DNA from 3 places in the Thioalkalivibrio nitratireducens DSM 14787 genome. Region 2 is predicted to be linked to each of the others. Evidence: predicted binding sites of a transcription regulator. Region 2 holds the regulator's gene; each other region holds the start of a gene.

Region 1 (10,304 bases), 240 kb from region 2:
CCGGGTGCTCGGGGTCGCCCGAAACGAGCACCGGTGGCGCGGACGGCTCGCAGTCGCCCGCTGCCGTCGTGCCGGGTGTGGGCTGCACGACGACCCCGCAGCCCACCCCGCAGTACGGGCAGGTGCTGCGGGTCATCGGGCTTTCCGGCCGCGGGCTCATACCGCCTCCCGCTGCGCCGGGGTCGGGGCCTGCGTCCCCGCCTCGGCTGCCTCCTCTGGATCCGCCGCGGCCGCGTGGACCGGGGCGGAGACGACCGGGTCGAGATCCAGCCAGACCTGCCCCTGGTCGACCCGCACCCGGTAGGCACCGGTGCAGCCGGTGTCGGGGCCGGTCGCGGATCCCGAGGCCAGATCGATCACCCAGTTGTGCAGCGGGCAGGTCACCCGCTCGCCGTGCACAATGCCCTGCGACAACGGCCCGCCCTTGTGCGGGCAGCGGTCGGCCAGTGCGAATACCCCGTCGGCCGCGGTGCGGAACACCGCGATGTCGCCGTTCGGGCCTGCGACCACCCGCGCACCGAGCCGCGGAATCGTCTCCAGCGCGCCCAGTTTCACCCAGTTCATGCCGGCACCTCCTCGTGGCGTTCTGCGATCGGCGTGAGCGGCTGGAACTCCTGCGCCGCGTGCCCCGCGGCCCGTTCCGCCCAGGGGTCCACCTGCGCTGGACCCTGGGACTCCAGAAAGCGCCGGTGCAGCCGCGCGCGGTTGTCCGCGTCCTCGACGATCGCCTGCTGCACGTGGGTCAGCCCCACCCGCTCGATCCACGGCGCGGTGCGCTCCAGGTAGCGCGCCTCCTCGCGGTAGAGCTGCATGAACGCGCCGGTCATCTCGAGCACCTCGGCCTCGGTCGCGACCTTGCAGAGGAAGTCGGTGACCCGCACCTTCACACCGCCATTGCCGCCGACATGGATCTCGTAGCCCGAGTCGACACAGACGACGCCGAGATCCTTGATCGTCGCTTCCGCGCAGTTGCGCGGGCAGCCCGAGACGCCCATCTTGAACTTGTGCGGGGTCCAGGATCCCCAGGTCAGTTTCTCCATCTGAATGCCGAGACCGGTCGAGTCCTGGGTGCCGAAGCGGCACCATTCGGAACCGACGCAGGTCTTCACCGTGCGCAGCGCCTTGCCGTAGGCGTGCCCGGACACGAACCCTGCGGCACCGAGGTCGCGCCACATCGCGGGGAGGTCCTTTTTCTTCACGCCGAGCAGGTCGATGCGCTGACCGCCGGTGAACTTGACCGTCGGCACCCGGTACTTCTCCGCGACGGCAGCGATCGCGCGCAACTCGGTCGGCGTGGTCACCCCGCCCCAGATGCGCGGCACCACCGAGTAGGTCCCGTCCTTCTGGATGTTGCCGTGCGCGCGTTCGTTGATGAACCGCGACTGGGCATCGTCTCGGTACTCGCCTGGCCACGCTGCGAGCAGGTAGTAGTTCAGCGCCGGGCGGCAGACGTGACAGCCGTCCGGGGTTTTCCAGTCGAGCGCCTCGAACACCGCTGCCATCGTCTTCAGACCCTGCTCGGTGATCGCGGCCCGGACCTCGTCGTGGCTGTGCTCGGTGCAGGCGCAGACCGGCTTCTTCGCGGGCGTCTGCGAATAGTCGCCACCGAGCGTGGTCGCGAGCAGCGACTCGACCAGGCCAGTGCAGGAGCCGCAGGAACTCGACGCCTTGGTATGCGCGCGCACGTCGTCGAGCGTGAACAGCTTCTTTTCGGTGATCGCCTGCACGATCGCGCCCTTGCAGACGCCGTTGCAGCCGCAGATCTCGGCGGCGTCCGGCAATGCCGCGACCCGGGTCTTGTCGTCGCCGTGCCCGGAATCGCCGAGGTGCGCCTGCCCGAACAGCAGGCCGTCGCGCAGATCGTTGACCGGTGTGCCCTCGCGCAGCAGCTGGAAGTACCAGGAGCCGTCGATCGTGTCGCCATAGAGCACCGCGCCGCGCACGACGCCGTCGCGCAGCACCAGCTTCTTGTACACGCCGCGTGCCGCGTCCTGGAACACGAGATCCTCGCTGTGCTCGTCCCCGAGGAAGTCCCCGGCCGAGAACAGGTCGATGCCGGTGACCTTCAGCCGGGTCGCGGTCACCGAGCCTTCGTAGCGCGCGATGCCGTACTCGGCGAGGTGGTTCGCGCAGACCTTCGCCTGCTCCCACAATGGCGCCACCAGCCCGTAGCACTGCCCACGGTGCTGCACGCACTCGCCGACCGCGTACACGACCGGATCGTAGGTCTGCAGGGTGTCGTTCACCACCACGCCGCGCTCGCAATGGATCCCGGAGGCCTTCGCCAGCTCGACGTTGGGCCGGATGCCGACCGCCATCACCACCAGGTCGGCCGGGACCTCGGTGCCGTCGCGGAAACGCACGCCGGTGACCCGCCCGTCGCCCAGAATCGCCTCGGTCTGCGCCGCGAGGCGGAACTGCAGGCCCTTCGCCTCCAGCGAGCGCTGCAGCAGCGCCGCCGCCGGCGGATCGATCTGGCGCTCCATCAAGGTGTCCATCAGATGCACCACGGTGACCTCCATGCCCTGGCGCAGCAGGCCGTTCGCGGCCTCGAGCCCAAGCAGTCCGCCGCCGATCACCACCGCGCGGCGGTGCGAGCGGCTCGCGGCAAGCATCGCATCGACGTCCTGCAGGTCGCGGAAGCTGACCACGCCCGGCAGATCGTGCCCCGGCACCGGGATCACGAACGGCGTCGATCCGGTCGCGAGCAGCAGGCGGTCATAGGGTTCGCGGGTGCCGTCTTCCGCGACCACCTCGCGGCGGCCGCGGTGGATGTGCGCGACCCGACGGCCCTTGTGCAGCCGGATGCCGCGCTCGGCGTACCAGCCGTCGTCATTCAGCAGGATCTCGTCGACGGTCTTCTCGCCCGCGAGCACCGGCGAGAGCAGGATGCGGTTGTAGTTGCCATGCGGCTCGGCGCCGAACACGGTGATCTCGTACATGTCCGGTTTCAGCTTCAGCAGTTCCTCGACGGTGCGCATGCCGGCCATGCCGTTGCCAACCAGCACCAGCCGTGGTTTTTGTCCGGTTCGGGTCAGCATCACGCGGCCTCCTGGGGCTGGCGGTGGCGTTCGTACAGGAAACGCAGCACTTCGGCCCGGTAGTGGTTGTATTCGGGGGAATCCGCCATCTCCAGGCGCCGGCGCGGGCGCGGCAGGTCGATCCTCAGGATCTCGCCGATGGTCGCGGCGGGGCCGTTGGTCATCATCACGATGCGGTCCGACAGCAGCACCGCCTCGTCGACGTCGTGAGTGACCATCAGCACGGTGTTGCCCAGTTCCGCATGGATCTGCATCAGTGTGTCCTGCAGATGCGCCCGGGTCAGCGCGTCGAGCGCGCCGAAGGGCTCGTCGAGCAGCAACAGGTGCGGCTCCATCGCCAGCGCCCGAGCGATACCCACGCGCTGTTTCATGCCGCCGGAGATCTCGCTCGGACGCTTGTCCAGCGCATGCCCCATGTGCACCCGCTCGAGGTTGTGCCGGGTCCACTGGTCGCGTTCGTCCCGGCTTCGGCCGCGCCAGACCTTGTCCACGGCCAGCCGGACGTTCTCGTAGACCGTCAGCCAGGGCAGCAGCGAGTGGTTCTGGAACACCACCGCCCGTTCCGGGCCCGGCTCGCAGACCTCGCGGCCGTCCATCAGCACCACGCCCTCGGTGGCGCGCAGCAGGCCGGCGACGATGTTCAGGATCGTCGACTTGCCGCAGCCGGAGTGGCCGATGATCGACAGGAACTCGCCCTTGTCGACACGGAGATCGATGTTTTCCAATGCCCGGAACGGGCCGGTGCGGGCGGGAAACTCGATGCCCGCGCGTTCGATCAGCAACTGTGCCTGCATGTCGGACCTCACTTGCGCTCGTAGTCGAAATGGTTCTGGATCAGGGTCATGACGGTGTCGAACACGATCCCGACGAGGCCGATCAGCAGGATCGCGACGATGATCGATTCCACCTTGAGGTTGTTCCACTCGTCCCAGATGTAGAAGCCGATGCCCACGCCGCCGGTCAGCATCTCGGCCGCGACGATCACCATCCAGGCGATGCCGAGCGACAGCTTCATGCCGGTGATCACGTAGGGCCGGATCGCCGGGAGTACGACCTTGAACAGCAGCTCGGTCCGCGACAGGCGCAGCACCCGGGCCACGTTCATGTAGTCCTGCGGGATCGCGCGCACCCCGGCCGCGGTGTTCAGCAGTGTGGGCCAGATGCTGGTGATGAAGATCACGAAGATCGCCGACGGGTCCACCGCCTTGAACAACAGCAGCCCGATCGGCAGCCAGGCCAGCGGCGACACCGGGCGCAGGATCTGGATCAGCGGCTGCCAGGCGCGGTCGAAGGTCCGCGACAGTCCCATCAGGATGCCGATCGGGATCGCCACCGCCACCGCGATGCCGAAACCGACCAGGACCCGGCCGATGGAGTACAGCAACTGGTAGCCCACGCCCTTGTCGTTCGGACCGTAGTCGTAGAAGGGGTCCGACAGCATCTCGACGCCGTGTTCGAAGGTCGCGGCCGGCGACGGGAAGTCGGGGGCGATTTCCTGGTGCACGAACAGCCAGGCGCCGAGCACGATCAGGAAGGTGATCGTCGGCAGCAGGATCGCGAGGGTCAGCGGTCGCAGTTTCTCGACCATCGTCTCGAAACGCCGGTCCACCGCGATCCGTTCCTGCGGCCGCCCCACGGCGGCATCGGCAGGCCGGGCCGGTTCCTCGCGAGCGGGCCCAGCAATCGCGGGGCCCGGCGAAACCGTGTCCCGACGCGGAACGGCATCGGGCCGCGGGGATCCGGCGGCCGGAATGGTGGTAAGAGAGAGGCTCATGGGTGTTCCTCCAGTATCCGGGTCCGGTTCAGGCGTTCATCGCGGCGAGATCGGCCATCGCGACCTTGCGGTTGTGCACTGCGAAGCCGTCGATGTACGCGAGCAGATCGGTCGGGTCGAAGCGGTTGCCGTCGAAGAACCGGTCCGGGCCCATCGCAATCGGCGCGCTCGCGGCCTCGAGCATCCAGGGCTCGGCACGGTCGCCCTCGGTCTTGTGGTCCACGGTCGGATACGCGATGCCCAGCGCCCGCGCCGCCTCGCGGTAGAGGTCGGTGCGGTACACGCGGGCCGCCTCGGCACGGATGTCGATCGGCGTCTCGACCTGGCCCCAGCGGATCATCTGGGTCAGGAACCACTCGGCGTGGGAGCGCCAGGGGAAGGTGGCGGCATAGCGGTAGAAGACGTTGAAGTCCGGGAGCTGGCGCGGTTCCTCGTCGGGCGCGTACTTGAAGGTGCCGGTCATCGACATCTTCACCACGTCCACCGGGGCATTCACCCAGCGCCTCTGCGAGATCGTCTCGACCACCTCCATGCGGTTGGCCGGATCATCCATCCAGCGGTTGGTCTCGATCAGCGCCATCAGCAGCGCCTTGTGGGTGGTCGGGTACCGTTCCACCCAGTCCTGGTTGAACCCCAGCACCTTCTCGGGATTGTTGTTCCAGATCTCGTAGTTGGTGATCACTACCCGCCCGATCCCGGCGTCCACCGCGCGCTCGTTCCAGGGCTCGCCGACGCAGTAGCCATCGATGTTGCGCGCGCGCAGGTTCGCGACCATCTGCGGCGGCGGGATCACGATCAGCCGGATGTCCTGGTCCGGGTCGATGCCGGCGGCGGCCATCCAGTAGCGCAGCTCGTAGTTGTGAGTCGACACCGGGAACACCATCGCGAAGGTCATCGGCTCGCGTCCCGCGGCCTTGTCGGCGTCGATCACCTTCTTCAGCGCGCGGGCGGTCATCGGGCGCTCGGCCATCGCCTCCGGGTCGGCCTCCAGCATCCGGTCGTACAGGTCGTTCGAGACCGTGATGGCATTGCCGTTCAGGTCCATGCTGAACGCGGTGACGGTCGGCCTGCGCGTCGCGCCCACGCCGAGACTGGCCGCGATCGGCATGCCCGCCAACATGTGCCCGCCATCCAGTTCTCCGACGGAGACCTTGTCGCGGATATTGGCCCAGGAGGCCTCCTTCGCCACCGTCACGTCGAGGCCGTATTTCCTGAAGTACCCCTTCTCGTAGGCCATCACCAGCGGTGCACAATCGGTCAGCGGGATGAACCCCAGGCTGAGCTTCGTTCGTTCCAGGCCTTCGGCACCCCCCGCCCAGGCCGCGGCGCGGAAGAAGTCCGGGTGCGTACCCAACGTAATCGCGCCCGCACCAGCGGCGAGCGCACCGAGGAATCGACGCCGTGAAGGATTGCCCGGCTGCTTCTGATCGTTCATGAACTGCCCCCTTGTCTGTTGGAAAACCTGCGCAACAAAAAGGCGTCGCACCGTGCAGGCCGCGAAGAACGCAACCTGCGGGTGGACGCCTTTGTCCGAATCCAAAGCGAAGGACCGCCGTTGGTCCTGCTCGCGATAAGCCAAGCAGACACCGTGCCAACTCGGTCACGGCCGTGCCGACACAATCCGTTGCCATACGGTGCTCATTGTTCCTTCAACGACTTGGCGCCAGAAATCGCGGTAACGCCGGTCGAACACGAAGTGCGGCACCGCAGGCGCCGCACCGCCGGGACATGGCAGTCACCGCACTAGGCTGGTGCCATTACCTTCACCGTGCCCGCCTGTGGTGCGCCCCCGCCGCGTTTGCAGGCGCGGGGATGTCTACCTTTAGGAAGCGAGCCCTCTCGCCAATGGGGTGTCGCGTGTGAACCATCGGGCCAAGGGGATTCGGCCACCGCCGGTTCGGCTGGGGGGCTGGTCTACGTGACCGGGGAGGCCAGCACATCGGCCATGGCCACGGTCGCTTCCGCGACCTCGGCAAGCCTCCGGTTCTGGTTCATCGCCGTCTGGCGCAGCAGACGGTAGGCCTGCTCCTCGGACAGGTTGCGGTGCTTCATCAGCAGAGACTTCGCCCGCTCGATCAGCTTGCGCTCGGCCAGCGCCTCGCGCGCTGCGGTCAGCTCGTCCGCGATCGCGTGCAACTGCCGCGACTGGACATGCACCAGGTCCATCAACGAGGTCTGCAGCAGGCCACCGTTGCCCTCCAGCCGCTGGCGTTCCAGCTCGATCAACCGTGCCGCACCCGCCTCGCCAGTGACCGGCAGCGGCCTGCCGAGGATCACCGCCGATGGCTGTTCCCGCCCGCGGGAATCGGCTTCCCCACCGCCCGTCAACGCGGTTGCATCCTCCAGAACCGCGCGCACTTCCAAAAGCCGGCGCTCGCAGAGGCCGCGCAAATGGGCCTCCAGTTGCTCCTCTACCCCCCACAACGCGTCGATGCGATGGGTCGCCTGGGCGAACCAGAGTTCGGCGAGGTCCAGCGATCCTTCTAGCAGTCCATCCCGGCTGCCGGTACAGGCGATCCGGCGCAGCCGTTCCAGTTCGGCCGTGTGGGGCACGGTCTGGCACTCCTGCCAGAGACGCAGCGAATCCTCGTCGCAGAACTCGGTGAAGATCCGGAAGCAGCGCTCCTGGGCATCGATGCGGTGCACCAGCGATTGGCGCAGCGTCTCGTCGCCCCAGCCGCGGCTGAACCCTGCCACGCCGATCGCGCGCTCCTGGCCCGAAAGTTCTTTCCCCTGCATCAGGTTGAACAACGCAACGAGTGCTCGGGACACCTCCGGATCCACGGCCGTGTCGGCCGCCTCGAACACCACCCCCAGAAGGTGGCCGAGCAGTTCGGTGAACCGCTCGATCACCTCGGGCGCGTCGACATCCTGCCGCAGGATCGCAGCACGCAACTCGGGGAGCCGCGAAAGCCCGTCCACCGCCAGCGCGATGCCACCGAGCAGGCGGCTACACTGCAACCCGCGGGATCCCGGATTCAACCAGGTCGACAGGTGCTCCAGAAAACTGGCCTGGGCCCGTTCCGAATCTTCGCGGTACTGCTGGAGCCGTTCGCCGTACCGACGGCCAGATGACCCGAGGTACAGGTTCGACGCCCCACGTTCGCGCTGCAGGCTGTGCATCAGCGCGCGAACGACCGCGACCAGTTGCACCGCCTGCGCGAGCTGCTCCAGCGCCGCCACCTCGCAGCGCCGCGCCGCAACCAGAAACTCCAGTGCGCTGCGTTCCGCCGTGTCCATTCCGCGTGTCCCCCCAGCCCGGCTGCGCGACCGATGCCGCGCACCGATCCGGACCCATCGTCCAGCGGGATGCACGATCCGTACCGGGAAAGTCGCCTCGGAGCCACCACGCCCAGCGGACTCACAACGGGGTGACGAAGGCCGGCACGGTCCGCCCCCCACCCTCGCCAACCAGCGTTGGCAGCACTGCAACGCTCGCGGCAACCCTGGCGTGGGAACGGCGGGTGACGGCCTGCGGTCTCTTCCGCCCGTTCCGGGTGCCTACCGCCGAGCAGCGTCGAGGGCCGCGCGTAGTGGCCCGTCTCCGGTCGGTCAGCCGCGTAGGTGCGGCAGCGCCAGGAACAGCGCGGAAAGTGTCTTGGCGTCGGTGACGCGCCCGTCCCGGGCCGCCTGTTCGGCGGCGTCCGGAGTCAGGCTGAGAATCTCCAGAAACTCGCCGTCGTCGGGCTCGGCGCCGACCTCGGTCAGCTCGCGGGCCAAGTACACGTCGATCCGCTCGTCGGAGTAGCCGACGCAGGTGTGAATCGACCCGAGCGGCCGCCAGTCCCGGGCTTCGTAGCCGGTCTCTTCCAGCAACTCGCGGCGAGCGCAGTCGCCAGGCGCCTCACCGGGATCGATGCGCCCCGCGGGCAGTTCGAGCACGGAACGCCCCAGGGCATAGCGGAACTGGCGAACGAACAGCAGGCGGGTGTCCGGGAGTTGGGCGACAATCAGCACCGCACCCGGGTGCCGGATGTATTCGCGTATTCCTTCGCTCCCGTCGGGCAGGCGAATGCGGTCGCGGAAAAGCTTGATCACTACGCCGTCGAACACGGTCTCCGAGGAGAGGGTCGCCTCGTACAGGTGATCGTCTTCGGGGTTGCGCATAGGGTCCCTCCGGTCGGGTTCCGCGGCATGATGGCACCCATGTGGTGGCGGATAAAGGCCTGAAGTTGGCTCGGAAAACACGCCCCTCCGCCGTTCCAGGGAGAGAGGGTTGGGAAGGGGGTAAGGCGCTAGCGACCCGGCGGGGTTTCGCGCTCGTAGCCGCAGTTCCAGCACTGGGTGAACTGGGCCTCGCTCCTTTCCTTGCAGCGCGGACAGGTCCAGTCGCAGGCAGTAGGATCCGCCTCGGCTTCCAGGTATTCCTTGATCACCGCACGCGCCTGCTCGGCCTGTTCCTCGTGCACGACCACGACCCGGGCCCAGCATTCGTTCGGAGGGATCTCGCCTGCCGCGCCGTAGAGCCCGGCCTGCAACACGTGGGCCTGGATGCCGGCGTTCTGCAATACACCTTCGATGAACCCGGCCATGATCGGGTCGGCGGCGGTGTACACGGTCTTCATGACGCGACCCGGCCCCAGCCGGTGGGCGCACACCGCACCAGCAGTACCGATCGGGCGGTGCAACGGCTCACCGGCGACACGTGCAGGACCCGGCCCCCGCGGCGAATACAGCGTTCGTACACCTTTCGCTCCTCAGCGGGCATGACCCGCGCTTTGGAAATATTCCAGCGCCTTCTGGATCGCGTAGAACGGTGCCTCCTCGGCGGCTTCCGGCGTGTCCGGCCGATGGATGTCGGCGTGGTACTTGCGGAACGCCAGCACGTGGATCGGCAGCTCGCGCGCGAACAGGTCGTTCTCGTCGATGAAATACTGTGCCAGCGCCAGAACCAGCCAGAAACGGGTTTCGTTGGGCAGGATATCCGGGCTCACGCGAATCCGCGGCAGATCGCCGGCGCCGCCCCTACCCTCGACCTCGACCCGAACGCTCTGGGCGACCTGCTCCGCGTCTGCATCAACGACCCATTCCAGATCGTCCGACAACTGCAGGTGCCCCTTGGAACGCACGTGATCGCGCGGCTGGAAAACCTTGCTGGACATGTTCACAGCCCAGATCTCCAGCGTCTCGCGCAATTCCGCAGCAAGCGGACCCTCGGCCATCGCGTACAGCTGCCGGGCATAGAGCATGTCCCAGATCCAGATCTGGGCATACTCGGGCAATTCACCCTCGGCGCGGATCGCGACCGGCGTACGTTGCGGGCGATCAGGCGCCGGTAGCAGGAACTGCAGGATGAAGCTGGGCAAGAACGGCTCCGACACAGAATGCATGCCCGCGAGTATAGCCCTGCCGATCATACGACCCCATTTCGCGCGGGTTCTCCGCGGGCTCTGCGGCGTTGGTTCAGTGCCCAGACGACCCGAAGGCTGAGCAGAAGTCCGAGGACCAGCGTGTACAGCATGGCGTCACGGTAATCGGCGCGGGTCAGC
Region 2 (10,304 bases):
CATGAAGACCCTGCCCGTGTTTCCGCTCAATACCGTGCTGTTCCCGGATGGCCTGCTGCCGCTCCGGATCTTCGAGACGCGTTACATCGACATGGTGCGGGAATGCATGCGCGGCGGTGGTGACGGCTTCGTGGTGGTCAGGATCGGGCAGGGCAGCGAGACATCTCCGGCCGCGGAGTTCGCGGCCCTGGGCACCCGGGCCGAGATCATCGACTGGGAACAGCGGCCGGACGGGCTGCTCGGCATCCTGGCGTGCGGTCGCGAGCGGGTGCGGATCCTGGGCCACCGGCAACGACCCGACGGGCTGATCCTCGGCGACACCGAATCGGTGCCGGAGTGGCCGGCACTGGACCTTCCGCTCGAATACGCGTCGCTGGCCGGTCTGCTGGAGCGCCTGCTCGATCAGCTCGGAACGCCCTGGTCCCATCTCGAACGCCGGTTGCAGGATTCGGCGTGGGTGGCCGGACGCCTGATCGAGCTGTTGCCGCTGGAGCTGGACATCAAGCAGTCGCTGCTGGAAGAAGACGACCCGCTGGAGCGCCTGCGGCGGCTGCGCGCAGCCATGCTCAGGACACCGGATCCCTGACATCGCCGGTGTCTGCTGGTATCGTCCGCACTAACTTCAACAGGAGCTTCGCATGGCCGTCCAGGAACTCACTCAGGAAAACTTCGAATCCACCGTGACCGGGAACGACATCGTCATCGTCGATTTCTGGGCGCCGTGGTGTGCCCCCTGCCGGTCGTTCGCCCCGATCTTCGAGGCGGCCTCGGAAAACTATCAGGACGTGGTATTCGCCAAGGTCAATACCGAGGAGCAGCAGGCGCTCGCCGCCGCGTTTCAGATCCGCTCGATCCCGACACTGATGATCTTCCGCGAACAGGTGATCATCTTCTCGCAGCCCGGCATGCTCAGCGCGAGCCAGCTCGAGGACGTGCTGGGCAAGGCACGGGAACTGGACATGGCGCAGGTGCACGAGGACATCCGGCGGCAGCAGCAGGCAGCCGGCAACGGGGGTGCCTGACGCCCGGTAGCTCACCGGCAGGCGCAAGAACGCGTCCCCATCATCATGCTCGGCGTGATGACGCAGATGGGGGCGCTGATCGCCTGTGGGGTTGCCTGGGGCCGCCTGCGGCCGGGAGGCCTCCGGGCGGACGAGACCCGGCGTGTTCTCACCACGCTGGTCTACTACCTGCTGCTTCCCGCGCTGGTTCTGAAGGTGCTCTGGACCGCGCCACTCGGACTCGTTTCACTGAAGATTGCCGCAGTCGCGGGCCTGACGGTGATCGCCGCGCTCGCGCTGACCGCACTCGCCTGCCGGCTCTGTGCCCCGGGCCGGGCGACGCTCGGTGCGATGATGCTCGCGGCCGCTTGGCCGAATGCCGTCTATCTCGGCCTGCCGATCCTGGACCGCCTGTTCGGCGATGCCGGCAGGGCGGTTGCGATCCAGTACGACCTGTTCGGTGCACTGCCCCTGCTGCTGACCGTCGGTGTGCTGATCGCGCGCCACTTCGGAACCCATGACGAACCGGTGACCGGTCCGCTCCGCGGGCTATTTGCTGTGCCCTCGATCTGGGCCGCGTTCGTGGCGGTGGTGTTCAACGTCGGCGGGGTTCCGATGCCCGGATGGCTCGATGGCTGGCTCGGTTTCCTCGGCCATGCGGTGACCCCCCTGATGCTGTTCTCGCTCGGGCTAGCGCTGATGTTCGATCGTTTTCGGGCGCGCGCTGGTCGGGCGCTGGCCGTGGTCGCGGTGGTTCAGTTGCTGGCGGCGCCGCTGGTGGCGCTCGGCCTGGCCCTGGCGCTGGGCCTGCAGGGCGTCCCGGGGATTGGCACGGTGCTCGAGGCGGCGATGCCGGCGATGGTGCTGGGCATCGTGTTCTGCGACCGGTTCGGCCTCGATACCGGGCTCTATGCGGCCGCCGTCACCCTGACCACCGCGCTGTCGCTCGTCACCCTGCCGCTGTGGTACGCGCTGCTGCAGCTGCTGCCTGCGCTGCAGTAGGCGGCATGCGTCCGCCCCTTGGGGCGGCGATGCCGGCGGCATGGTGGCCGCCGCGGCCGCCCCGACCCGATGCGCCCCCGTCGCCATCGCTGGGGCAGTACCGGGGTATCCCCGTGAGGGGTCGAATCAGCAGCACCCCGGACTTCGTCGGGCGGGGGAAGATCCCGCGGCTCCAGCGCTGCGCCGGGCCAGGGAATGTCCCGCAGTTCCCGTCCTTCGGGCAACCCGGGGGTCTGCCCGGCCTCCCCGGTGACTTCCCGGGCCGGCGACGGTGCCGCCGCCTCGGCGCCTGAGACGCCGTCGCCGGGGGCGATCACGCGCAGGTCGTCGAAGTACAGCGTACCGCCGCGACTGGTGCCGGCCTCGTCACGGGTGACCAGGATGCTGTCGAAGTGGAAACTCCGGCCGTCGAGTACCCCGTCGCCGTTGACCCAGCCGATCACCGGCCCGCGGTCGAGATCCCAGATGATCCTGCGCCAGCCGGTCCAGTGCACCGTGATCCAGGGCGAGCCCTCGAGCTGGTTCCTGCCGTCGCGTACCACGAAGCGAAAGCGGTTGCCCGAGCCGTCGCCGTGCACGAGTATCTCGAGGGCCTGGCCGGGTCCGAAGCGGCGGGCCGGGGTGTCGGCCGTCTCCGGCGGCAGGTGCAGCCGCACCAGATGGCTGGCCGCGCCGCCCGGGGCCGGTTCCGTGAACCGAATCGCCGGATCCCACTGGAAGGACAGGCGTAGTGCCCCGCTGCGGCCGCTGCGCGGATTCTCCTGCGAGCGGTCGTAATCACGCCAGGCCGCGGGCCGGCCCTCGGCGTCGCGCAGCACTCCGGCGAGGTTGCCGCTGTGCGCCGGTGGCCACCAGTGGTTTACCCCAGCATCGAAATCGTCGATCACGGCGCGGACGGGGGCCGTTCCGGCAGCCGGGCGTTCGAGCACCTGCGCCACCGCCGTCGGTGCCAACACCAGTGCGAGGCATAACGCGACGATACCCGACAGCGTTCGCGGACGGATTGTCATAGCGGCGAAGCGCTTCTTCACGCCGGACCTCCGGTCTGCTCGGGTCATGGGACGGGAACGGCGGGGCCGCGAGCGCGGCTAGCTCTCCTCGCCGAAACGGTTGGCGACGAGTTCGCTGAGCGCATCCAGGGCTTCCTCTGCGTCGGACGCGCCGCCGGTGCGGATTTCGATCTCGCTGCCCTGCGCGGCCGCCAGCATCATCACTCCCATGATGCTCTTGCCATTCACCTCGCGGCCATTGCGGGACACGAACACGTCGGCGTCGTAGCGGCTGGCGAGGCCAACGAACTTCGCCGCGGCGCGCGCGTGCATGCCCAGACGGTTAACGATGGGAACCGCGCGCTGCGGCATCGGAGCATTCCTGGTCGCAGAGTAGGATGCCGTCGTGGCCTCCGCTGATCGCCTTGTTCACCAGCTCGGTCAGCGGCAGGCTGCGGTAGTTGAGTACCCGCACCAGCATCGGCAGGTTCACGCCCGCGATCACCCGCCGCTTGGGTTCGCGGGCGAGCCGGCCGGCGATGTTCGCGGGGGTCGAGCCGAACATGTCGGTCAGGATCAGCACTCCGTCGCCGTGATCGAGGCTGCGCAGGCGCGCACGGGCGCGTTCCTCGATCGTGTCCGGGTCGTCGTTCTGGGACATCGCGAGCGCCTCGCAGGCCCGGGGCAACTCTCCGAGCATGCTGCGTGCCGTCTGCAGCAGGGTGTCTCCGAGGTGCTGGTGCGTGATCAACATCAGGCCGACGGCCATCGTGTTACTCCGCGTCCGTGAGGGGGGTATCGAGTTCCCGGTGGCGGGTACTCACCGTGACATTGTCGGCGCTTTGCCACGCCTTGGCCAGTCGGTCGACCAGATAGACCGACCGATGCCGGCCGCCGGTACACCCGATCGACACCGTCAGGTAGTTTCGGTGATCTTCCAGGAAATGTGGAAGCCATTGCTGCAGGTGCGAGTGGATGCTGTCGAACATCGCGGCGACCTCCGCGTGCGTCTGCAGAAACCCGGCCACCGGAGCCTCGAGCCCGGTGTACTCGCGCAGGCCCGGCTCGTAGTAGGGATTCGGCAGGCAGCGCACGTCGAACACGAAATCGGAATCCACCGGCGATCCGTTCTTGAAGCCGAAGGACTGAAACAGCAGCGACAGCCGCTTCTGGCGCTTGGCAGCGAGCCGGTTGCGCACGGTCCGGGCGAGGTCGTGCATGGACATCCGGCTGCTGTCGATCGTTACGTCCGCCAGGGCCGCGATGTGCCCCAGCCAGTTCCGCTCCATCGCGATCGCCTCGACCAGCGGCAGGCCCTTGCGTGCCAGCGGGTGCCGCCGGCGGGTATGATGATAGCGGCGCAGCAGCACCTCGTCCGAGGACTGCAGGAAAACGACCTCGACCTGCACGTCGTTGGCGCGCAAGCGGGCGAGGGTCGCGGCCAGAGCGCCCAGGGCGTGTAGCCCGCTGCGCACGTCCACGCCCACGGCAATGCAGCCTTCGTTGCGGTGGGTGCTGTCACGCAGCTCCTGGATCAATGCGTCCAGCAATGCCAGGGGCAGGTTGTCGACGCAGAAGAAGCCAGCGTCCTCGAGCGTGTTCAGCGCGACGGTCTTGCCGGAGCCCGAGAGTCCACTGACGAGCAACAGGCGCATGTTCATGGCGCCTGCTCCGATCGCGCGCTCTGCATCTGCAGCCGCTGCCGGGTGCGCAGGTCGTCGCCCGCGACGTAGCCTTGCAGGTGCAACAGGTGAGCGCGTACCGCGGCCTCGATCATCACCGCGATGTTGCGCCCGGGCGCGACCGGGAGGCTGACCAGCGGAATCCGCAGGCCCAGGATCTCGATCTCGCCGCGGCAGCCAGTCAGGCGGTCGTCGGGCACCGGCGGGGGGCGGTCACGATCGCGCAGGTCGATGATCAGGCGCAGGTACTTGCCGCGCTTGATCGCCGAGTCGCCGTACATCGCGCGGATGTTCAGCACTCCCAGCCCGCGGACCTCGAGCAGATCCCGCAACAGGGGAGGGCAGGTGCCCCGGATGATGTCGGGGGCGATGCGGGCGAACTCAGGCGCATCGTCGGCGATCAGGCGGTGCCCGCGGCTGACCAGTTCCAGCGCGACCTCGCTCTTGCCTACGCTGGAATCCCCGGAGATCAGCACCCCGGCTCCCAGGATCTCCATGAACACGCCGTGGCGCACCGCGGTGTGGGCCAGGCGCTGTTGCAGGAAGTAACGCAGCAGCGCAATCACCTCGTGACTGCTTGAACTCGTGCACAGGATCACTGGCAGCGGGTGCGGACAGTGCGCGGGCAGTTGTTCGAACGGACAGGTTCCCTCGGCGAAGATGACCGCGGCGGTGCCGGTGGCCGCGAGGTCATGGATCAGCTTCTCGTGCTCGGTGGGCCCGAGGCTCTCGATGTAGGCGGCCTCGCGGTCGCCGATCACCTGGATCCGGTTGGGCCGGATCAGGTTCAGGTGGCCAGCCAGCGGCAGGTCGCTGTCGGTCGTGCCGGGCAGGATGCGATCTGCCGCGACCTTCTGCCCGTGCACGTAGGTCAGCCCCATCCGTGGCCCGAGGGTCGCGACCAGGTCGGCCAGGGTGAGCTTGTCAGGCATCATGGAACGCAGCGGTGGCGGCCTGCTGCAGTCCCGGTGGGTCGACCGCGCGGCGCATTGCGGCGATGTTGTCGGGCCGGGACAGTGCCCGCGCAAGCTGGGCCAGCAGTTCCAGGTGGTCGCCGGTGGACGCTTCCGGGACAACCAGCGCGATCAGGATGTCGACGGGTTCGTGATCGAGTGCGTCAAAATCCACGCCCTGATCGACCCGTAGGATCGCGACCCGGGGCGCGTCGAGTTCAGCCATCCGGCCATGGGGGATCGCCACCCCATGGCCGAGGCCGGTGGAGCCCAGCCGTTCCCTCGCCGATAGAGCATCGAACACGAGGTGAGTGGGCGGCCCGGCGGCCGACTCGTCGGCCCCCCCGGCCAGCAGTTCGCCCAAGGTCTCCAGCGCCCGCTTCTTGCTCGAAACCGTCGGCTCGATCTGGACGCGTTCCAGCGTGAGGAGGTCGGCGAGCCGCATGGCTCAGGCGGTTTGCTGTCGGTTGCGCATCGCGCCTTCGGCGCGGTGGTGGTCCTTCATTTTCTCCTTGTGCTTGATCAGCTGCCGGTCCGTCTTGTCGATCAGGCCATCGATCGCCGCGTACATGTCGTCATGCGTGGTGTCGGCGTGGATCTGGTTGCCGCTGACCTGCAGGTTCGCCTCGGCCTTGTTGTGGTTCTTCTCCACCGTGAGCACGACATGGATATCGATCACCTGATCGAAGTGGCGCTCGAGGCGCTGGAACTTGTCCTCGACATAGTCACGCAGGGCGCTCGTGATGTCGACGTGATGACCGGTCAGGTTGATTTGCATACTCACACTCCTTTCATGGGTGGGAACGCGAGCGCTAGACGAGCTGCCGTCGTTCGCTCGATGGCGGCAGGTTCATTGCCTCGCGGTACTTGGCCACGGTACGCCGGGCCACGTTGATGCCCCGGTCCGACAGGACCTGGGCGAGTCTGGAATCGCTCATTGGGCGATCGGGAGGTTCTTCGCTGATCAATTGGCGGATCATCGCACGGATCGCGGTCGCGGAGCATTCGCCGCCGTCGCGGGTGCCCACGTGGCTCGAGAAGAAATACTTGAACTCGAACACGCCGCGCGGGGTATGCATGTACTTCTGTGTGGTGACCCGGGAGATCGTCGACTCATGCATCCCCAGTGCCTCAGCGATATCGCGCAGGATCAGCGGCTGCATCGCCACCTCGCCCTGTTCCAGGAATCCGGTCTGGCGCTCGACGATCGCACGCGCGACCCGCAGCAGCGTTTCATTGCGGCTGTGTAGGCTTTTCAGAAACCAGCGCGCCTCCTGCAACTGGTTACGCATGAAGGCGCTGTCGCGGGCGTCGCTGACCCGACGCACCATGCCGGCGTACAGGCTGTTGATGCGGATCCGTGGCGCGATCTCGGGGTTCAGGTCCACGCGCCAGCCGGTGCCGTCCCGGCGCACGTAGACGTCCGGAGTCACGTATTCCGGGGGCTGGTTGCTGATCTGGCTGCCGGGCCGGGGGTTCAGCGTGCGGATCAGTTCCAAGGACCGGGCCAGTTCTGCTTCGCTCAGGCCGAGTGCGCGTTGCAAGCCCTTGAAATCGTGCCGTGCCAAGTGGTCCATCCCATCTGCGACCACCCTCAGCGCGGCGTCGCGCTCGGGCGTCGCCGGAGGGAGGCTGCGCAACTGGATGGACAGGCACTCGCGCAGGTTGCGTGCGCCTACGCCGACCGGGTCGCATTGCTGGATCCAGTGCAGTACGGCCTCGATTTCGTCGATGCCGACTTCGGTTTCGCCGCCCAGCGTGTCCTGCAGGCTGTCCAGGTCGGTCTCGAGGTAGCCGTCGGCGTTGATGCTGTCGATCAGCGCCGCGCCGATCCTGCGGTCGGCATCGTTCAACGGGCTCAGGTGCAGCTGCCACAGCAGGTGTTCGTGCAGGCCGCCACCCGCCCCCGCCTGGTTCTCGAACGGATCCCGGTCGTCCGATTCGCTCCGCTGTCCGGTGCTGCTGCCGTAGTCGGTGGTGTCCCAGGACTCACCGTCTCCGGGCTGGTCCGGCGCGGATGCCTCGGTCTCGGGGCCGGTCTCGGTCTCCGGCGTGCCGTCGCTCGTGTTGGCATCCTCTGCAAGCTCCAGCATCGGATTGCTCTCCAGCGCCTGTTGCACCTCCAGTTGCAGTTCCAGCGTCGACAGTTGCAGCAGCCGGATCGCCTGTTGCAGCTGGGGCGTCATGGTCAGCGTCTGACCCAGCTGGAGGTTCAGGGATGACTTCAACATGCGGCGGCACTACAGGGGGCATTGGTGTTCATGGCTTCATGGTACTGCCTGTGCACGCGCTTTTGCAGTCTCCTGCAGCCAGGGCGGGTTCGCGGCTGGTCTTGCGCAGATCCGGCGCGCCAGTCGCAGGCCGGGAATCCTGCTGGCGTAGACGCCCCGGGACTGCTACAGGCGGAAGTGTTCGCCCAGGTAGACGGTACGTACCCGGTGGTCGGCGAGCAGTTCCGCGGGGGTGCCCTCGCTGAGCAGCCGTCCCTCGCTTAGGATGTAGGCGCGGTCGCAGATTCCCAGCGTCTCGCGCACGTTGTGATCCGAGATCAGCACCCCGATGCCGCGCTGTTTCAGATGTCCGATCACGTCCTGGATCTCGACCACGGAGATCGGATCCACGCCGGCGAACGGCTCGTCGAGGCAGACGAACTGCGGGTTGCCGGCCAGCGCCCTGGCAATTTCGGCGCGTCGGCGCTCGCCGCCCGACAGCGCGATACCGGGGCTGTCGCGGACCGTTTCGAGCTGGAATTCCTCGATCAGCGCATCGCCGGTCTCGCGCCGGCCGGCCGCATCCAGGTCGCGGCGCAGTTCCAGCACGGCCTGCAGGTTCTGCCACACCGTCAGCCGCCGGAAGATCGACGCCTCCTGGGGCAGGTAGCCGAGACCCAGCCGGGCGCGCAGGTGTACCGGGGCCCGGGTCACGTCGCGCTTGGCCAGTTCGATCCGGCCGGCATCCGGCTGGATCAGGCCGACCAGGATATAGAAGCAGGTCGTCTTGCCGGCACCGTTCGGCCCCAGCAGCCCGACCACCTCGCCGTGACGCAGGTGGACGTCCACCTGGGACAGGACCGTCCGCTTGCCGTAACGCTTGGTCAGGCCGGTTCCAGTCAGGCAGGCGTCGGCAGCGCTCGCCGGACAGGGGGTTTCTGGCCCAGCGGCCCCCATCGCCAAACTCATTCCGGGCGCGGGAGGATCGTGATGTGTACCCTCCGCGTTTCGCTGCCCTCGATCCCGATGATGTCCTGTGCGAGGTCGTAGGTGATGCGCTCACCGCTGGCATCTTCGGTTGCGGTCTGCACCCGCGCATCCTGCAACAGCACCAGGATCTGGTCGTCGAAGGTGTATTCCATCCGGTCGGCGGTGGCCACGCGCGGCTGCCCGGCGGGGTCGGGCGATTCGGCCCGGACCGGGTTACCCTCGGCTTCCATTCGTACCGGGCGCCGTTCCGGGGCGTGGATCACGATGCGGTCGGCATGCAGCGTGAGGTTGCCCCGGGTGACCTCGACGCTGCCGCTGTAGGTTCCGACGCCGCGCCGGTCATCCATCTCCGCGCGGTCGGCACTGATATGGACCGGCAGTTCTTCCAGAGTCTGGGCGGCCAGGATCGCCGGAGCGGCAAACAGCGCCAGGCCCAGCAAGGCGGTCGCGGCACCGACAGGTGACTGGGGGGCAGGGCGGGTCTCGTTCATCGTCGCATGTCCCGTGGGTTTTCCGGAGCATAGACCGTTTCGACCTCGCTTCGCAGTTCGATGAGGTCGGCCGCCACGTCGGCGTGCATCCCGATGCCGGTCATGAACAGGCCCGGACGGACCAGCGTGGCCCGGGCATCGGTGAACACCTCGCGGGTGTCGGTCACGATGGTCACGTCGGCACTCGTGATCTCGGTCTGCGGCTGCTCCGGGCTCGGCAGGCGCAAACCCTCCGTGGTGCCCAGCAGCACCAGCCGGTGCGCTGCCGGGTAGTGTACCGCGGCGGGCGCGGTCCAGACCCAGTCGATATGGCCGTCGGTCAGGAATTCCAGACGCGGATCCTCGGCGCGCTGCAGGCCCAGTTCGTCGAACTGCTGGAGGCTCTCGCCTTCTAGTACATGGGTGATCTCGCCGCGTTCGTCGGTGACCCGCAGCACGAATCCGGTGATGTCGAGCTGCACGCCGGGTTCCAGCGCCACAGACGCGGACGGGGCAGCCAGGGCTGCAGCCAGGGTCGCCGCCGCGGCGCGCCCGCGTCCGGCGCCAGGAGCCTCGGCAGGGAGCGCGCCGCTTAGTGTCGGAGATAGGCATCGAGGATCTTCTCCAGGCTGCCCCGGGCGGCCAGCAGCTGCTCGCAGATCTCGCGTACTGCGCCGCGTCCGCCCGGTGCGGCGGTGACCCAGTGGGCGTTTTCCAGCACCAGCGGATGGGCGTCGGCAACGGCGATGCCCAGTGACACTCGCCGCATCGCCGGCAGGTCGACGACGTCGTCGCCCACGAAGGCGGCATGTTCCGGCTGGTACCCGCTTTGTGCGAGCAGTTCGGTTACCGCATCCCCTTTTTCCCGACGTCCCTGCAGGATGTGCTCCACCCCGAGATCCCGCATCCGGTGCAATACGACCTCCGAGCTTCGTCCCGTCAGGATCGCGAGTTCGAGACCGCCTTGCTGTGCCATGCGGATGCCATGGCCGTCACGGCTGTTGAAG
Region 3 (10,304 bases), 1.3 Mb from region 2:
ACGAGTCTACCGCAACCGCCCCGGTTGAAGATGCTCCTGCCAACCCATCAAGCGTCAACGTCTTCGTAGATATTCTCGAGGGGGAGATCCTGCTCGAGAGAGTCGAGCCGGGAGCTGCCCTCGGTGTAGGTTTCGTGCACCCAGTCGCTTTCCCTGCGACGGTAGACCTCCACCTGCCGGCGGTGCTCGGCGACCAGCAGGTACTCGCGCAGGCTGGGCAGCCCGGCAGTGTAGGCGAGGAGCTTCTCGCGGCGGTCGATGCGCTCGGTACCCTCGGACAGCACTTCGACGATCAGGCACGGGTGCTTCAGGTAGTAGTCCTCCCGGTCGTCCGCTTCGCAGGTGAGGACAAGGTCCGGGTAGTAGAACGCGTCGTCGCCGGCGTGGTGGACGTAGACCTTCATGTCGTTGGTGAACAACTGGCAGTTTCGCTGCCTTGCGCCCGGCCGCAAGGCAACGAACAGGGCGCCGACGACCAGCGCGTGCCGGCGGCTCGCACCAGTCATCGCGTAGGCCTGGCCCGCGACGTATTCGTGCCGGACCTCGCCGTCTCGCTCGCCGGCGAGGTAGTCCTCTACCGAAACGTGGTCGGTTTGAATGGCGGCCATGCTCATGCTCATTTCCTCCATGGCGGTAGCGACCGCCCGGGCGCGGCGACACGTACCTAGAGCCCAGGACCACGCTCGAGGACCCGAACGCTCATCATGGCACGGCGGCCGCGATACCTGAAGCGGCCTGCCGAAGGGCCGGTGAGGCTGGGCGCCCGAAACAGCCCGGCAAGCATGGTGGGCATCCTGGACCGGACCGCGATCGGCAGCGCAACCACGCACTGCCCGGAGCGCGCGGATCGATCCATCGGCGCGGTAGCGAGGCAATATCAGAAGCCAGGACTCGCCCACACCATCCACGGCTATAGACCACCCGGACCTCCCTGCCCGACTGGATCGATCCCAGTTCCGCGAATCCGCCCCGCCAGCAGCACACCCAAGGCACAACGCGGCCGCTCCAACGGCAGGCTCGGGACCTCGAGCCGGGGCACCAACGCTGTTTCCATCGGCACCCACGGCGCCGTTCGCCCGCGAGCACAAGCTCAGGCCGATCCCCTTGCGTCTGGCCTGCGGCTGCCGCGCCCAGATCTCCAGATATATATATCGGACGCCTCACAGGCACACCTCCCGCACCCCGAGTGACAGCCTTTGTCACTTTCTGGCCCAAACTGGTCCGCGAAGCCGCCCGGAAACCCCGAAAAACGGCCAAAACCCTGGCAAACCATGCTGGTACGAAATATGCTCGTCCTATGTCGAGGGAATGACCCTTGACCACACGCCCCACCAAGGGAGAAGAGCCATGAAACACGCACGCCATACCCAACAGGGCTTCACGCTCATCGAACTGATGATCGTTGTGGCCATCATCGGCATCCTGGCCGCGATCGCGCTGCCGGCGTATCAGGACTACACCGTGCGAGCAAAGATGTCCGAAGCCATCACCGCCGCATCCTCGGCTCGGACCACGATTGCCGAGTATGTCTCAACCTTTTCCGACCTCCCGACCGACGGTTACTCCGTCGAGGCACAGGAGTCCAACTTCGTGAACGCGGTCCGATGGCAGAACCAACAGATCGAAGTCCTGGTATCCAACGAAGTCGGAGGCGGCATTGCGGATGACTCCATCCTCTTTCTGAGGCCTACTGGCTATACGACGGGTGCCGGCCAGGTCGTTTGGGAATGCGGCTCCACCGCCATTGCCCAGAAGTACCTCCCGGCAACCTGCCGTAATTGACATCTACGCCACATTTGTCTCTTGGCGAGACCCAAGCCCAGCATCTGCTGGGCTTCTTTTTTGAGGGCTTGTTCTGGTGCGGCCACTTATTGTTTCCGCCCTTATCTCCGCGCTGCTAGCGATTACCTGGATCGCATACAGCCCGGGCTTCAGCGGCACCTTGCACTTTGACGATCGAGCGAATCTTGATCCCCTGCTCCAAGCGGACTCAAACCTTGAATTACTTCGGTTCGTGTTCGAAGGAAAAGCGGGTCCGCTCGGTCGACCAATAGCCCTTGCTTCCTTTGCGTTGCAAAAGGACCACTGGCCTGATCATCTGGCACCCTTGCTGCAAACAAATGCACTGTTACACATCGGCACCGGAGCCATGGTATTCGCTCTTGCCTTGGGACTCGCACGGGCGATCCAATTCCCAAGGCCCTTCTGGGTTGCGCTTCTTACATGCAGTCTTTGGGTCCTCAGCCCCTTCCTTGCCAGCACCACCCTAATGCTCATCCAGCGGATGAGCGTATTGGCGGGATTTTTCGCGTTTGCTGGCTTGGCGGCCTATGTCTGGGGACGAATGCTTTTGCAAACCCGACCACGCGCCGGATTCTGGCTGATGACACTCGGCCTCGTCATCGGCACCATTCTGGCGACCCTTTCAAAAGAAAACGGCGCACTCGTCCCCGCGCTCGCACTGGTGATTGAAATCACTCTGCTTCGCCACTATTTGCCAATCAAGGCTGCGAGCCTGCGCTTGTTTCTATGGATTTTTCTTGCACTACCGACCGCACTCGTTGCCACCTACTTGGCGCTGCGAATCCCGGGCATATTTACGCTCTCGAGCGTTCGAGAAATCGCGCCCATCGAGCGAGCCTGGAGCCAACCGACGATCTTATGGGACTATGTACGAAACCTCTTGATCCCGAACACCGCTAGCGTCACCCCATTCAGCGATGACCGGACGACACCTTCGATCTGGACGAATCCCAGTGTTCTCGCCGCGACTGCCGCATGGATCGCGGTAGTCGCCAGCGCGATGAAATTACGCCACGCGGGCCCCTGGCTACTGTTTGGTGTCGCATTCTTTCTCGTCGGGCACGCTCTCGAGTCCACCATCATCAACCTTGAGCTCTACTACGCACATCGCAACTACGTTCCCGCATTTGGGCTATATTTCGCGGTCGCAGCGGCCGTCATTCTTGCCATGCGTTTCAAGCCCAAGTTGATCGGCGCCGGTGCGGTTGCCTATGTGCTGGCATTTTCCATCGTGCTAACATCGACGACCAGCCTGTGGGGCCAGCCCCTGGTCGCTGGAGAAATCTGGCTAAGGCAACACCCCGAATCCCAGCGCGCACACCAGTTTTTGGCAAATCAGTATTTTCGCATTGGGGACCCGTATACCGCGAATCGGGTTCTGGAGTTTGGCGCTCCGACCGATGGTAGCGGCTCACTTGCAATGCAACGCCTGTTCACCTGCGTATTTGAAGAACCGCGTCAAGAGATGGCGGCCAAAGAGGCCGAACAAGCGGCGAACGAAATACGGGGTGGGAAGCACAACAACGGGATAGGCAGCGTACTAGTCGGCCTTACAGCCATGGTAGCCAGGGGCCAGTGCGATGCGATCTCGCACGAGGACCTCTCGATGCTTGCCGAGGCTGTGCTGACCAACCCCGCTTATCAGTCAAGCATCCCAATCAAAACCCAGGTTTATAATTCCAAGGCACTCATCGCACAAGCACAAGGGAACACATCGGCTGCGATTGAACATGTCGGGAGAATGTACGCGCTGAGCCGCCACGTAAATCACGCGAAGTTCTACTCGGCACTTCTTGCAGCCGACGGCCGCTCGGAGGAGGCACTGGAGTTCCTCGTTAAGGCTCAAGGGGATGTCCCGAGCCACCCGATTCGGCGCTGGATCCGGAACATGGAAATCGAACAGCACATTGCGCGAATTGCGGAGGATATCAGCTTGGAATAGATACTGTACACAGGGACCAGTACGGGTACATGGGGTCATACATGGGGTCTCGCCTGGTAACATGCGATGGACCCACACTACTGCCACCGCCTTGGAAGGCCGGTACGCATCCAATGCCCTAGAGGAAATTGCGAGTCGATCTCGCCAGTTCCTGCAGCAGATGGGCGCGCCGAGGAGGCACCGAAGCTACTCGATATCGCGCAAGCGGGAGCGTTCCAAGTCACGCGGTTCATCGCTGTGTCCGGAACGAGATAACAGAGCGGCACATTGGACGGAGGGCCGGTTCCGATGACAGCAACGACACAAGGGCACCGCGGGAACCCGATCGATGCGATCATAGCGGGCGAGCCGACCCATGAACCCGAGCGGGCCCATCGTTGCCCGGCTCGCGCACGCCCCGGACTGGCGCAGGGGTGCCAAACGGGCTGACGAGGATCTCGATGGCAAACCGAGCTGACCCGCCACGCGTATCGATTATCCTGCCCGCCAAAAACGAGGCGGCTTCGCTGCGCACGCTCGTCGGGGGAATCCGGAAATCGCATCCGGATGCAGAAGTCATCGTCGTCGACGACGGGTCGGACGATGCCACCGCTGAAGTCGCCAAAGATGGCGGTGCCCGCGTCGTTCGCCACCCCTACAGCATGGGCAACGGCGCCGCCGTCAAGAGCGGCGCCCGGGCGGCGACGGGCGAGATCCTCGTGTTCATGGACGCGGACGGCCAGCACGATCCGGCCGACATCGCGCGCCTGATCGCGCGGCTGGAGGAAGGCTATGACATGGCGGTCGGCGCCCGGCAGGCCGGCTCGCAGGCGAGCCTCGGCCGCGGACTGGCCAACAGCTTTTACAACCGTTTCGCCAGCCTGATCGTCGGGCAGCGCATCGAGGACCTCACCTCCGGTTTCCGCGCCGTGCGCGCGGACAAGTTCCGGGAGTTCCTGTACCTGTTCCCGAACGGCTTCTCCTACCCGACCACGGTGACCATGGCCTTCTTCCGTGCGGGCTATCTGGTGAGCTACGTGCCGATCCACGCCGGCAAGCGTGTAGGCATGAGCCACCTGCGCCCGATCCGCGACGGCATCCGCTTCCTGCTGATCATCTTCAAGGTGGGCACGCTGTATTCGCCGCTCAAGATCTTCGTGCCGATCGCGGCGCTCCATGGGTTCATCGGCGTCGGCCACTACCTGAACACCTACCTCAGCACCGGCCGGCTCACCCTTGGTTCGGTGTTCATGATCTCCGCAGGGCTGACCATCTTCCTGATCGGACTGGTCTCGGAGCAGATCACGCAGTTGATGTATCGGGGGACAAGCGGGAGGACCGATGGCCGTTGAAGGACGGCGGCCGCGTGTATTTGTGCTCAGCTCGACTCTTCCGCGTTGGGCAGGTGATGCGGAACCTGGCTTCGTCCTCGACCTGGCGCGCGAGCTCAATGCCGATTTCGACATCGAGCTGATCGCCCCGCATGCGCCCGGCGCGGCGAGGACCGAACGGATGCATGGCGTTCCCGTGACACGCTTCCGCTACTGGTGGCCGCGCTGGCAATCGGTCGCGTATCAGGGCGGCATGGCCTGGCGACTGCGCGAGAACCCTCTGCGCCTCGGGCAGTTGCCGTTCTTTTTCGCCTCACTGGTGTGGACCACGATCCGCCGTCTGCGCCGCGAACCTCGGGTCGACCTGATCCACGCCCACTGGCTGATTCCGCAGGGCCTCGCGGCGATCGTGGCCCGCGTGATCGCAAACCGCCGGGTTCCCATCCTCTGCACAAGCCACGGCGGCGACCTGTTCGGGCTGCGCGGCCCGGTGCTCACACGCCTGAAACGCGCGATCCTGCGCCGTTGTGACGGGATCAGCGTCGTGAGTCGGGCGATGGCCGTGAGAGTGCGGGAAATCGAGCCGGGAGCCGTCGCCGAAGTGATTCCCATGGGCACGGATCTGCGGCACCGGTTCGTTCCAACGAGGGACGCGGCCGACCGGAACGCCTGGCGGCTGGTGTTCGTCGGAAGACTGGTCCCGAAAAAGGGGCTGGAACATCTGTTGGACGCTCTCCACGAGCTAGCGGGAGCCTCGGTTCCATTCACGGCCGAGATCGTCGGTCACGGACCTCTGGCGGACGCGCTGGCGGAAAGGGCCCGCGTCCTCCGACTTCACGGTTCGGTGCACTTCAGTGGACCGGTACCCCACAAGTCCCTCGCACAACACTATCAGCGCGCGGCGATCGCGGTGTTTCCTTTCGTAGAGGCCGCAGACGGCGACCAGGAGGGCTTCGGCCTGGTAATGGTTGAGGCAATGGGCTGCGGTTGCGCGGTGATCGCCTCCGATCTCCCGGCGGTCCGGGACGTGATTCGGCATGGCGAAACGGGGATTCTGGTGCCCCCGAGTGACCCGCAGGCATTGGCCGCGGCGATCCGCGAGGCTCTCGAGCAACCGGAACGAATGCGCGCAATCGCCGAACGCGGACGCGCCTACGCGCTGGAGAACTTCGACTGGAGCGTCACCCGGCGGCGGTACGCGGCGCTGTATCGCTCTCTCGGGTCGGGCCAAGAATAATAGCTCTCTCGTGAAAGGGTTATGATCACACGGTACGGCGCAGGTGGAGATCACGGGGGGCGAGTGTTGACATGGGAGCGTCCGAGCTTTTTCGCGATACTTCGTTGCCGTGGCGAAGCCATTATGATTGAGCCCTCCGGCGGTCGGAAGCGCGCCTCATCGTGCGGCGACCCGTCGGGGAACTGTTGCGATGACGAGACAGATTCCGAGCGCTGTACGTACCGGCAAGGTCACCAGCCGGTTCCACCGGCTGGTGACCGACCGGGGCCGCACGTCAGCCCAGATGTGTAACCATCGACACCGTACCGCAGCCTTTCGGCATACAACCTTCACCCGAGGCCTGCCCTTCGACACCGCAATGCAATGAACCGAACTGGCTTATTCGAAACACCCCCATGCTACATAACCCACCCACTGTCATGGATGATCCGCGAGCATGACATCCGGCCAGACCCTCCGCACCGCCGTGCTTATTCCCTGCTACAACGAGTCGGCATCGATCGCCTCGGTAGTACACACGTTCCGCGAATCCCTGCCGGGTGCCGAGGTGTATGTTTACGACAACAACTCTACGGATGACAGCGCGGCCCTGGCTCGCGATGCCGGCGCCACCGTCCGCCGCGAAGTGCAGCAGGGAAAGGGACACGTAGTACGACGGATGTTCGCCGACGTCGAAGCGGACATCTACGTCTTGGTCGATGGTGACGGCACCTATAACGCAGCCAGTGCGCCCTTGCTCATCAATCTACTGCTGGACAACCAACTCGACATGGTTACCGCCACCCGGGTCGAAACCGAGTCCGACGCGTATCGGACGGGCCATCGATTGGGCAACGCAATCTTAACTCGCATTGTTGGCTTGGTATTCGGCCACCGGGTCAGCGATATGCTCTCAGGGTACCGGGTGTTCTCCCGCCGCTTCGTCAAGAGCTTCCCAGCACTATCGACTGGATTTGAAATCGAGACGGAACTGACGGTTCACGCGCTTGGACTCCACCTTCCTATCGATGAAATCGACACTCCCTATCGCGCCAGGCCGTTCGACTCGCCCAGCAAGCTGCGTACTCTGAGCGACGGCGCACGAATACTGGCGACTATCGCGCTTCTGGTCCGCGATGAGAGACCGCTTCCGTTCTTCTCCGCGGTGTTCGCGTTCTTGGCACTGGTGTCTGTCGGGCTGGCAACCCCGGTGCTGATCGAGTTCATGGAAACCGGTCTGGTCCCGCGATTCCCGACTGCGATCCTCGCTACCGGCCTGATGCTTCTCGCGTTCGTAAGCCTGACCAGTGGGTTCATACTGAATACGGTCACTCTCGGGCGGAGGGAAATGAAAAGGCTCTTCTATCTCGCCGTGTTGGGGCCGCCCGGCAGGAATGAATAACGGGGTCCGTCAAGCCCGCGAGCATACGCGACGGTGGACCGGGGAAGCGCTGCGGTTCGGTTTAGTAGGCGTCGTGGGCTTCGGAGTCGATGCCCTCGCCCTGCTGGCAGCGATTCACCTTGGGGGCATGGACCTTTACAGGGCGAGGGTCGTCTCCTACCTCGCAGCCGCGACCACCACCTGGTTTCTGAACCGCCGCTTCACTTTTGTAAGCACATCGACACAGTTGGGCAGTCAGTGGCTGAGATTTCTCACGGTCAACGCGGCAGGCGGCGCGGTGAATTACACAGTCTACGCCCTACTGGTGTACTTGAGCCAGCCGTTTCGGGACGCGCCAGTGCTTGCAGTCGCGGTGGGCTCCCTCACTGGTTTTCTCTTGAATTTTGCGGGCTCGAAATGGCTGGTGTTCGGAGCGAGGCCCGGCGCCAAGCTGCGCTGAGCCAACCACCTACCCAGCGCTCCCAAAGCCACCCGATCGGGAAAAGCGCAAGGGCATAGATAAATGGCCGCATCGGCACCGAATAGCGCGGGAACGGTGCCCCGACCATGTGGATCGCCAAGAAAAACATCACCAGCAAGGCGATTGAACGACCGGCCCACAGGGTGCTGCTACTTAGCGCCAGCACGCCCCGAGGCAACCAGACCAACAGACTGGCCACTGCCGCAAGCAGCACCAGCGGCCAGTGCAGTATGTGCATCAGTGCATAGGTCCCCCGGAAATGCGGGAGAGTGAGATAGGGTGTCTTGGAAACCTCATACACGAAGGGACCGCCGATACTCTCGGTCAGATGCCACGACCAAAGCATCATGGGTTTGCCGACGAGATACCAATGTGCGTAACGGACCGGTTCTGCCTGAAACCGGTCGCCAATCTCACGGAGCACCGACCCGACACTCTCAGAAATCCGATCGGACTCGGGATCGTACCGATATGGGTACGCAAAGGTCTGCGGGTCGTCGTTATAAAGGAAGTCGGGGTATAGCCCGTGATGCAAAAAATTTATGGTGAGCGCGCTGTCAGACGTTACGTTAAGGGTATGCAGATTTCGAGCGGTCCAGGGAAGGAAAACGAGCAAAAAGCCAAGGACCAGTGCCACAGCCAAACGCAGTCGATTGGGTTGCCATACTGCAACCAGTAACGCCAGCGGGACAACGAAATACAGTACCGCCGGACGCGTCAGTGCCGCGGCCGCCAACACCGCGCCTGCCAACAGGAGCCAGCCGGCCCTCGGATGATCGATGCCACGGGCAAGGATCCAGAATGTGAGCACGAGCAGAAATGCGAAGAGCGTCTCGGTGAGGAGGTAGATCCCCGATGTAGCGAGATGGGGGCTCAACGCGGTGAGAAGCGCGGGGACGAGGGCGAGCGGCGCTGGGAGAAAGCGCCGCGATAGATCGAACACCAGCAGGATCGTAAGGACCCCCAAGAACACCTGCGCCAGTTGGATGCGCCGAACGGTATCGGCAGTGATCTCCTCACCGATGAAAAGGGTCAGGAAAAGTATGCGTTCACTCCCCCAGGCTTGAGTGCTGGTATTACAACCGCATGCGGCGAAAGGTCATGGTGCCGGGGCGGGTTCAGGCAGAACGGGGGCCGGCTCGCCTTTGCGCCGCTGCTGGACCACCTGAGCCAGGTAGGGCCAGGGCGAGACCCCGCGCTTGCGGCAGGTTTCGATCACGCTGACGAGGAGCGCGAAGGCCAAGAACCCTGCTCGGTCCGGGTGCCCTGGCTGATGCGACGGCTGATCACCCAGTGCCGCAAGGCCTGTTCGGCCCAATTGTTCGTGATGGGCAACCGCGGAAACTCCAGAACGGCCCAGATCGCCTCCCAGTCATGGGTGAACTCGCGCGCCAGTTGCCGCGTCTTTTCGTGCGCACAGTCCCAGTGATCCACGCATAGGTCGTTGAAGGCGTCGAGCTTGCCGCGGTTTTTCTGGTACAGATCGGCCGGAGGCTGTGGTCCTTCCCGGGCCTGGTAGACTTGCTGGAGCAGGTCCTCGAACAGGGCCAGGGTGGCGGCACCAAACGGTCGCGCCAGTGGGTCGAGGCTCTGGTCCAGCCCATGGGCCTTGCGGATGAGATGCGCCAGGCAGCGCAAGCGGCGATCGTAATCGCGATAGGCCCAGAAGCCATCGCTCATCAACCAGCCAACGAACGCTTCGCCCAGGATCTTGTGCAGCATCCTGCGGGAACGCCTGCCGATGGCAAACAGGGTGGCGGTGGTGCAGGTAAAGACCCACAGCCACAAGAGCTGGTTTCCCTCTTTCCAGCCGGTTTCGTCGACATGCAGCAGTTCGGCCTCGCGAATCAACGGCACGATATCGCGCTCGATCACCGGCGCGACCGCGCGACCGGCTTCGTGCAGGCATTGGTGGATCGCCGCGATGCTCAGGGATACGCCCAGCCAATCGGCCAGAAACTCCTGGACACCCCGGCGCGAAACGCGCTGGCGCAGCGACAAGGCGCAGATCAGCGCCACCAGCATCGGACCGGCCAGGTGCCATTCGGTCAGTTCGACCTGCCAATCCGTATTCTCTGCACAGCGTCCCGGTTCCGCATGCGTCCAATGGCCGCAGGAACATTGCCGTTGCAGATAGACGTGCTTGGTGTGACGGACTTCAAGGCCTGGGG

The links. Region 2 encodes sigma-54, which starts transcription at its own class of promoters, with help from an activator protein. Its sites were predicted from a motif close to TGGCANGNTNCNTGCTT; they were not measured.
Positions count from the first base shown of each region.
Region 1: a site for sigma-54 is predicted at 8,125-8,141, ahead of TVNIR_RS11415 (nitrate regulatory protein). Genes of this name have one in related genera too.
Region 3: a site for sigma-54 is predicted at 1,276-1,292, ahead of TVNIR_RS00245 (pilin). Genes of this name have one in related genera too.

Region 1 is NC_019902.2:2,488,439-2,498,742, forward strand. Features, by position in the region: gene TVNIR_RS11385 (nitrate reductase) at 1-160, opposite strand, end outside; gene nirD (nitrite reductase small subunit NirD) at 157-564, opposite strand; gene nirB (nitrite reductase large subunit NirB) at 561-3,041, opposite strand; gene TVNIR_RS11400 (ABC transporter ATP-binding protein) at 3,041-3,835, opposite strand; gene ntrB (nitrate ABC transporter permease) at 3,844-4,815, opposite strand; gene TVNIR_RS11410 (CmpA/NrtA family ABC transporter substrate-binding protein) at 4,844-6,250, opposite strand; gene TVNIR_RS11415 (nitrate regulatory protein) at 6,730-8,055, opposite strand; gene TVNIR_RS11420 (NUDIX domain-containing protein) at 8,368-8,922, opposite strand; gene TVNIR_RS11425 (putative signal transducing protein) at 9,051-9,380, opposite strand; gene TVNIR_RS11430 (hypothetical protein) at 9,513-10,121, opposite strand; gene TVNIR_RS11435 (protein-methionine-sulfoxide reductase heme-binding subunit MsrQ) at 10,169-10,304, opposite strand, start outside.
Region 2 is NC_019902.2:2,729,169-2,739,472, reverse strand. Features, by position in the region: gene TVNIR_RS12550 (flavin prenyltransferase UbiX) at 1-5, shown strand, start outside; gene TVNIR_RS12545 (LON peptidase substrate-binding domain-containing protein) at 2-586, shown strand; gene trxA (thioredoxin) at 639-1,022, shown strand; gene TVNIR_RS12535 (AEC family transporter) at 1,068-2,003, shown strand; gene TVNIR_RS12530 (hypothetical protein) at 1,910-3,034, opposite strand; gene TVNIR_RS12525 (HPr family phosphocarrier protein) at 3,092-3,364, opposite strand; gene TVNIR_RS12520 (PTS sugar transporter subunit IIA) at 3,336-3,761, opposite strand; gene rapZ (RNase adapter RapZ) at 3,766-4,647, opposite strand; gene hprK (HPr(Ser) kinase/phosphatase) at 4,650-5,609, opposite strand; gene TVNIR_RS12505 (PTS sugar transporter subunit IIA) at 5,599-6,072, opposite strand; gene hpf (ribosome hibernation-promoting factor, HPF/YfiA family) at 6,076-6,405, opposite strand; gene TVNIR_RS12495 (RNA polymerase factor sigma-54) at 6,440-7,858, opposite strand; gene lptB (LPS export ABC transporter ATP-binding protein) at 8,024-8,794, opposite strand; gene lptA (lipopolysaccharide transport periplasmic protein LptA) at 8,803-9,318, opposite strand; gene lptC (LPS export ABC transporter periplasmic protein LptC) at 9,315-9,779, opposite strand; gene TVNIR_RS12475 (KdsC family phosphatase) at 9,890-10,304, opposite strand, start outside.
Region 3 is NC_019902.2:30,448-40,751, reverse strand. Features, by position in the region: gene TVNIR_RS00250 (Uma2 family endonuclease) at 48-608, opposite strand; gene TVNIR_RS00245 (pilin) at 1,348-1,782, shown strand; gene TVNIR_RS00240 (hypothetical protein) at 1,859-3,745, shown strand; gene TVNIR_RS00235 (glycosyltransferase family 2 protein) at 4,186-5,076, shown strand; gene TVNIR_RS00230 (glycosyltransferase) at 5,066-6,292, shown strand; gene TVNIR_RS00225 (glycosyltransferase) at 6,729-7,673, shown strand; gene TVNIR_RS21175 (GtrA family protein) at 7,666-8,112, shown strand; gene TVNIR_RS00220 (glycosyltransferase family 39 protein) at 8,036-9,145, opposite strand; gene TVNIR_RS00215 (IS66 family transposase) at 9,349-10,304, opposite strand, start outside.